Regions from separate parts of the Paenibacillus sp. QJM3NY_38 genome, predicted to be linked through region 3. Evidence: riboswitches for the same ligand, from Rfam matches in the RefSeq annotation. Region 3 holds a riboswitch; each other region holds the start of a gene.

Region 1 (2,201 bases), 2.6 Mb from region 3:
GCAAATGTTCCATCATGTTCATATCCTCCCATAATCCATCGTTATTTTTTCTTGCAAACTTAAAAACTACAAGTAGTCATCATTGAAAAAGCGAGTTCTCATTCGAATCAATCGCACAGCGTGGAATCATCCCTCTGCTCGAGTCGGTACACCGCACGTTCTCCGCCGATCAGCTTGGGGCGGGTATAAGCCGCAGTTACGCGCGCCTCCCCGATATAACGCTCGGTCGGCCGGAACGGAACCGCCACTCTCCGCAAATGCATGCCGATCAGCGTCTCGCCGATATCGACACCCGCATGGGCTTCAATCGATTCCGCAAGGCAGGGCTCCTTCATGCTGCGGTAAGCTGCAGAAGCCATCGACCCGCCCGCACCCGGAATGGGAACTGCCGCCACTTCCGTCAAGCCCAGCCGCTCGAGCAGCTCGCGTTCCATGACAAGCGCACGGTTCAGATGCTCACAGCATTGATAGGCCACCGCGAAACCGAATTCCGCTTGAACCGCGGCAATGCCCTGGAGAAGCCGCTGCGCCGTTTCAAGAGCGCCGCCCGTACCGATTCGGCGTCCAACCACTTCACTGGTGCTGGCTCCGATGACCAGCACTTTACCCGGGCCTAAATCGGCCGCTTCGGCCAGTTCGCGGACAATACGCGCTGTCTGTTCGTTCAAGGAAACCTTGGAGATATCCGTCATGTCACAGTCCTCCCGATGATTTTTTCACAGAAGATGCTTCAATCCCATATCACGATAGCCGCAGCTGTATTACGCGTTCACTTATCGCGATTCATTCTTCAGGTAACGCTCCTCGATGGCCTTGATCTTGTTCACGCGGCCGACATGGCGCTCGCCATGACTGAAATCCGTCGTCAGCCATGCGCTGACGATTTCGGCAGCAAGTCCGGGACCGACGACACGCTCACCCAGCGCAATCACGTTGCTGTCGTTATGCTCGCGCGTCGCTTTAGCTGAGAACACATCATGTGTCAGCGCGCAGCGAATGCCCGGCACCTTGTTGGCCGCAATGCTCATGCCGATCCCCGTACCGCAGATCAGAATGCCGCGGTCCGCTTCACCCGAGACGACCTTCTCGCACACCGGAAGGGCATAATCGGGATAATCCACGGAATCGGAACAGCCGCAGCCCAGATCCTCCACCTCGTGGCCAAGACCCCGAATGACTTCCATTATTTCCTCTTTCAGACGAATGCCGGCATGATCCGTACCCAATGCAATTTTCATCTATGAAAAACCCCCTCGTATGTTCGCTTTTGCGTTTTAGCTTGTTTCATTATAACCCAAATCGGGCGCAAAAGACGAAAAAAGAGCAGTCGGCGCACGTATTGTGCTCCAAATGCTCTTTGCCCAGGCGACCGGCCGTATATTCCGATGCTCCATCGTGGTTTCATCCACTTCGTCGCCAGTTACACCGGATCATTTGTTTTTCACCTTCATCTTAAAGCAATACCCTGCGAAAGGCAAGTGGCTTTTTAGCCCAATGCAAGGCTTCATATCTCTAAAGGCAAGGCTTAGTTATACCGATCCGCTTCCAGCTTGTCCAAAAGACGGAACAACGCCGTCCGTATCTCTGCGGCCGTGGCTTCATATTCCTCCCGCGAGCCTCCGAAAGGGTCGGAGATATCGAAGCTCGGGATGCGCTGGCGCAGCTCGATCAGACGCTCCCGGTCACGGTCGCTGACATCGTGGCCCAGAGATCTGGCCAGCTCAAGCGCTGCATACAGACTATCCTGCTCCCGCAGATCGTCCAGCACCCGGCGGTCATCCTCAACAAACTCTTTCAGCGTGTGCATCTTGTCTGCGGCGTGCGGGAACTGCCTTATAGCATACTGCTTATGCGACTGGGTCAGTGTCAGAATCAGGTCCGCCCATTCTACAAGGTTCGCGGTCAACGGCTTGGACACCAAGCGATCCTGGATATCCTGGTCTCGCAGGATGGATTCCGCATGATGGGACACCGGCATTCCATCCACGGCCGAGACACCGGCGGACTTCGTTTCCAGCGGAATGCCCCGTTGTTTGGCAAGCTTGCGCAGCATGCCTTCCGCCATTGGACTGCGGCAGGTATTTCCCGTGCAGACAAACAATATATTTTTCACGGTCCGTTCCTCCCGTTCGTAGGTTCTTTGGGGTTATTGTAACAAATATTGCGTCAAAAAATAAACATGGTGCCAAAGATAACCAAAA
Region 2 (2,201 bases), 180 kb from region 3:
CCGAGCGAACCTCATCGAGCATTTCATGGGCGCACCTTCATTCATATGCAAATGGTCTGTGACTTTCCTTTAGGCTTGCGCGGTTCGCTCGGCCGATTCGACGGTATGCTTCAGCAATGTAGCAATCGTAACGGGGCCGACACCTGCCGGTACCGGTGTAATCGCAGATGCCACCTTCGCGCAGGCTTCATAATCGCAGTCGCCGATATTCCCTTTATTGTAGCCGGCATCCAATACAACGGCACCCGGCTTAATCCAGCTCCCTTGAATGAAATTAGGTTTGCCTACGGCCGCAACCACGATATCCGCCTGGGACACAAGCTCCCCGAGGTTCTTCGTTCTCGAGTGGCAGATCGTAACGGTAGCATTGCGATTGAGCAGCATCATCGATACCGGCTTACCCAGAATCGGACTGCGTCCGACCACCACGGCATGCTTCCCTTCGATCGGCAGGTCATAATAATCCATAATCGCAATAATCGCGGCAGGCGTACAAGACGGATAATCGGCAAAACCAAACGCATTTTGCGAGAAACCGAGCGTGGTTACTCCATCCACGTCTTTTTCAATGGCAATGGCATCAAAAGCCGCCCGTTCATCGATATGATGCGGCACCGGATGCTGCAGCAGAATACCGTGGACATTCGGATCCTCGTTCAGCTCTTGTATCGCGGCGATCAGCTCCTCGGTCGAGGTCGATGTCTCCAGCACCACTTTCTTGGATATGATACCAAGCCGCTCGCAAGCATTTCCCTTCATCCGCACATAGGTCGCAGAAGCAGGATCATCGCCAACTAGAATCGTTGCCAGACAAGGCGTTATCTCGTGCTGCTTCAATTCCTGTACCTTCACCGCCAGCTTTGCCTTAATATCATCGGATACCTTTTTTCCATCCAAAATTACGGGTTCCTTACTCATGCTAATCCGCTCCTTCGCCATTGTATTAAAAACATAAAGAGGCAAGGCGACTGATCGTCTCCTTACCTCTTGCCCAGGCGTACGGCATATGATCCTATGTGCTCCCTCTTGGTACCCCAAGCTACGCCAGTAACACACAGATAACTTTTTTTAAATATACCACGACTTTGGACTTCGCGCTACCGGTCATGAAGTTCACGTATTAAATCGTAATCCTTTTGATTAATTTGCAAGAATCTAGTATGTTGCCGATGGTACAAGCATAGAATGTCTTAAGAACAATTCGCTCCAGGAGGCCTGAATGAAATATCCGGTAATCTTCAAAATGCTGCCCTTCATGATTCCGCTTGTCTTCGTGATACCGGTCTTGACGATATGGCTGCAGAACGATACAAGTCTAATATCTAGCCGTGACATACAGCAGGTAAAAACGGTTTTTACGGGCATTTTCCTTGAGGCGCTTCCATTTGTGCTGCTTGGAGTGCTGCTGTCGTCCCTTCTTCAGCTGTTCGTTAAAGAACAGTGGGTGCGTCGGATCACGCCCAAAAATCCGGTCATCGGCGTCCTGTTCGCTTCCATGCTGGGGATCGTGTTTCCCATCTGTGAATGCGGGATGATCCCGGTCGTCCGAAGGCTGATGCTTAAGGGGATGCCTGCCTACATCGCTGTAACCTTTATTCTCAGCGGACCTATCCTGAACCCCCTTGTGTTCGCTGCGACGATCATGGCCTTCCGTTCGCATCCCGAAGTGACGATCGGCCGGATGGGACTGGCTTTTGCAGTCGCGGTAACGGTAGGTTTGCTTGTCTATGTTTTTTCAAGGAACAACCCGCTCAAGCGTTCCTTACAAGAGTTTTCCGAACAAGATTCCGCCGCTGGTGAACGCAAACTGCACGAGCATCCCAAAACCTGGAGAAGCCTGTTTGTCCACGCCGGAGACGAATTGATCGAAATGGGCAAATACCTGGTTCTTGGCGCATTCCTGACAGCCTGCATCCAATCCTTCATTCCTAGAGAAGAGCTGCTGGCATTGGGGAACGGTCCCACCGCTTCTTACCTGTTCATGATGGGGTTTGCTTTCATTCTATCCCTCTGCTCGACTTCGGATGCATTTGTGGCATCGGCGTTCACGCACACCTTCACCGTAGGTCCACTCGTATCCTTCCTCGTGCTCGGCCCGATGCTGGATTTCAAAAGCTTGCTCATGCTGTCGGCTACCTTCAAGACTAAATTCGTCATCGGTTTAAGCCTGCTGGTGATGACGCTTGTCTTCATCGGCTCTG
Region 3 (2,201 bases):
CGGTTCATACCAGATTTTGATCCGCGAAATCATTTCAATGAAAAAAAGATCAACCGGTAAATCGGTTGATCTTTTTTCATGAGATTATGGATGCACCACCCTAAGAATCGGTAATGATTAGGCTTCCTCAATAGCAAGCTCATCCAAAGCCTGCTTCGCACGCGAACGCGCTTCCTCTACTGTGCCGGCGGTTGACAACGCAACTGCGACCCGTCTTCCAACCTTGGTCACCGGTTTCCCAAAAATGCGCAGCTGCGTATTCGGAACAGCCAGTGCTTGCTCGGCACCGGTAATTGTGTAGTCCTCCAGCTCTCGGGCAGCTTTCAGCGGACGGCTGGCTCCTGGCGTTATTAATTCGATCTCCGGGATTGGAAAACCAAGAATGGCACGGACGTGAAGCGCGAATTCAGATAAATTTTGCGTCACCAGCGTAACCAAGCCGGTATCATGCGGTCGCGGAGACACCTCGCTAAAATACACTTTATCCGCAGCAAGGAACAATTCAATACCAAACAATCCATATCCGCCAAGCTCGTCGGTAATCGTCCTTGCAATATATTTAGCGTCCTCCATTTGCTTATCGGACATGTTGTGCGGCTGCCAGGATTCGATATAATCCCCGCTCTCCTGAATATGACCGATTGGCGCACAGAAGCTTGTTCCATTGACGGAGCGAACGGTCAGAAGCGTGATCTCTGACTGGAACGTAATGAATTCCTCAATGATCACTCTGCCATTCTGCACGCGGCCGCCTTCCATCGCGATGTTCCAGCAGGACTCGATATCCCCTTCGCAGCGGCATACACTCTGGCCTTTGCCTGAGGAACTCATCAGCGGTTTAATTACGCACGGAAAACCCATGTCCAGGACAGCCCGTTTAAACTCCTCATAAGTATCGGCAAATCGATAGTCCGCAGTAGGCAGCCCCAATTCTTCGGAAGCTAACCGACGAATCCCTTCACGATCCATCGTAAGCTTCGCAGCTCTGGCAGTTGGAATAACCCGGTACCCCTCTTCCTCCAGCCTAACCAGCTCCGAAGTAGCCAGCGCCTCGATTTCGGGTACGATCAGGTCCGGCTTCTCCAGCTCAATGATTGTACGTAATTTCTCCCCATCCAGCATATCGATGACATGGCTGTGATCGGCAACATGCATGGCCGGAGCATCGGCATAACGATCGACTGCTACGGTTTCAACACCCAGTCTCTGCGCCTCAATCACGACTTCTTTTCCCAGTTCTCCCGATCCTAGCAGCAGTATTTTCTTCGTTTTTAACATCGTTGTTTGATCCCCTTTTCGTAGTTTCAGAGACTTATAAAAAAAGCAGAAAATAATAAAGAGGTAAGGGAAATAAGCTTCCCTTACCTCTGCCCAGGCGTACGGCCGTCGTCATCTATGTGCTCCCTCATGGTCCCCCATGCTACGCCAGTTACACATAAACCTATACATTGTTATTTAAATCATACTTAATCTTCCCGTTAATTGCAATATCACCGTAAGGCGACATTAGGATTTAGACTTCAGCATATCGATAGCATCCTTCAGCGATTGCGAAAGCCACTTCTTGGGATGGATTACCAACTGAATGTCCAGTTGAATGTCAGAATGGGCAAAGGAAAGAATCGCAAGCTCACCGCGCCTGATTTCCTCCTCTGCTACCATCCGTGGCAATAATGAGATGCCAGTACCGGACATCACATATCTCTTAATCGCCTCTGGATTGCCCAATTCCAGGCCTATTCGCATTGGAACTCCACTGGCACGCAGCGCCTTTTCCAACATCATGCGGTAATTACAGCTATCCTCGGGCATAATCCATTCGGCATCTGCCAGGTGTTCTAGCTCTATGACGGGTTCAACATGAAGGGGATGATCCGGATGGGCAATCAGCAGGAGGGGCTCCTCCCGAATGGGGATCCAATTCAAGGAGGAATCCTCCGGTTTTTTATCCAAAATAAGACCGAGATCATACTCGCCCTCTCTCACCTTACTGATGATGCTATCTTCACGATCCGGTTGTAAGCGGATGACAAGATCCTCATGCTTTTGTTTCAGCTTGTGAATGACGGACGGAAGAAAATAAGCGGCCAGCGAATCTATCGTTCCGATCGATAAGGTGCCTCCACCTTGCTTGGTCAGCTTTTCCTTCGACTGCTGGAACAGATCCAGCATTTGAACGGCATACTTGAACAGCTCCTCGC

What was found. Region 3 has a riboswitch for ZMP and ZTP ahead of purT (phosphoribosylglycinamide formyltransferase 2). Riboswitches for the same ligand answer to the same signal wherever they lie in the genome.
Region 1: another riboswitch for ZMP and ZTP. It lies ahead of rpiB (ribose 5-phosphate isomerase B); the one in region 3 lies ahead of purT (phosphoribosylglycinamide formyltransferase 2).
Region 2: another riboswitch for ZMP and ZTP. It lies ahead of AC0VZ8_RS19960 (bifunctional 5,10-methylenetetrahydrofolate dehydrogenase/5,10-methenyltetrahydrofolate cyclohydrolase); the one in region 3 lies ahead of purT (phosphoribosylglycinamide formyltransferase 2).

Annotation. Positions count from the first base shown of each region.
Region 1 is NZ_CM149665.1:6,789,423-6,791,623, forward strand. It holds gene AC0VZ8_RS31580 (serine hydroxymethyltransferase) at 1-16, opposite strand, end outside; gene AC0VZ8_RS31585 (TIGR01440 family protein) at 108-692, opposite strand; gene rpiB (ribose 5-phosphate isomerase B) at 774-1,238, opposite strand; ZMP/ZTP riboswitch at 1,353-1,434, opposite strand; gene AC0VZ8_RS31595 (low molecular weight protein arginine phosphatase) at 1,526-2,113, opposite strand; gene AC0VZ8_RS31600 (manganese efflux pump MntP) at 2,167-2,201, opposite strand, start outside.
Region 2 is NZ_CM149665.1:4,343,123-4,345,323, forward strand. It holds gene AC0VZ8_RS19960 (bifunctional 5,10-methylenetetrahydrofolate dehydrogenase/5,10-methenyltetrahydrofolate cyclohydrolase) at 70-918, opposite strand; ZMP/ZTP riboswitch at 983-1,062, opposite strand; gene AC0VZ8_RS19965 (permease) at 1,220-2,201, shown strand, end outside.
Region 3 is NZ_CM149665.1:4,165,050-4,167,250, forward strand. It holds gene purT (phosphoribosylglycinamide formyltransferase 2) at 118-1,278, opposite strand; ZMP/ZTP riboswitch at 1,363-1,443, opposite strand; gene AC0VZ8_RS19105 (LysR family transcriptional regulator) at 1,507-2,201, opposite strand, start outside.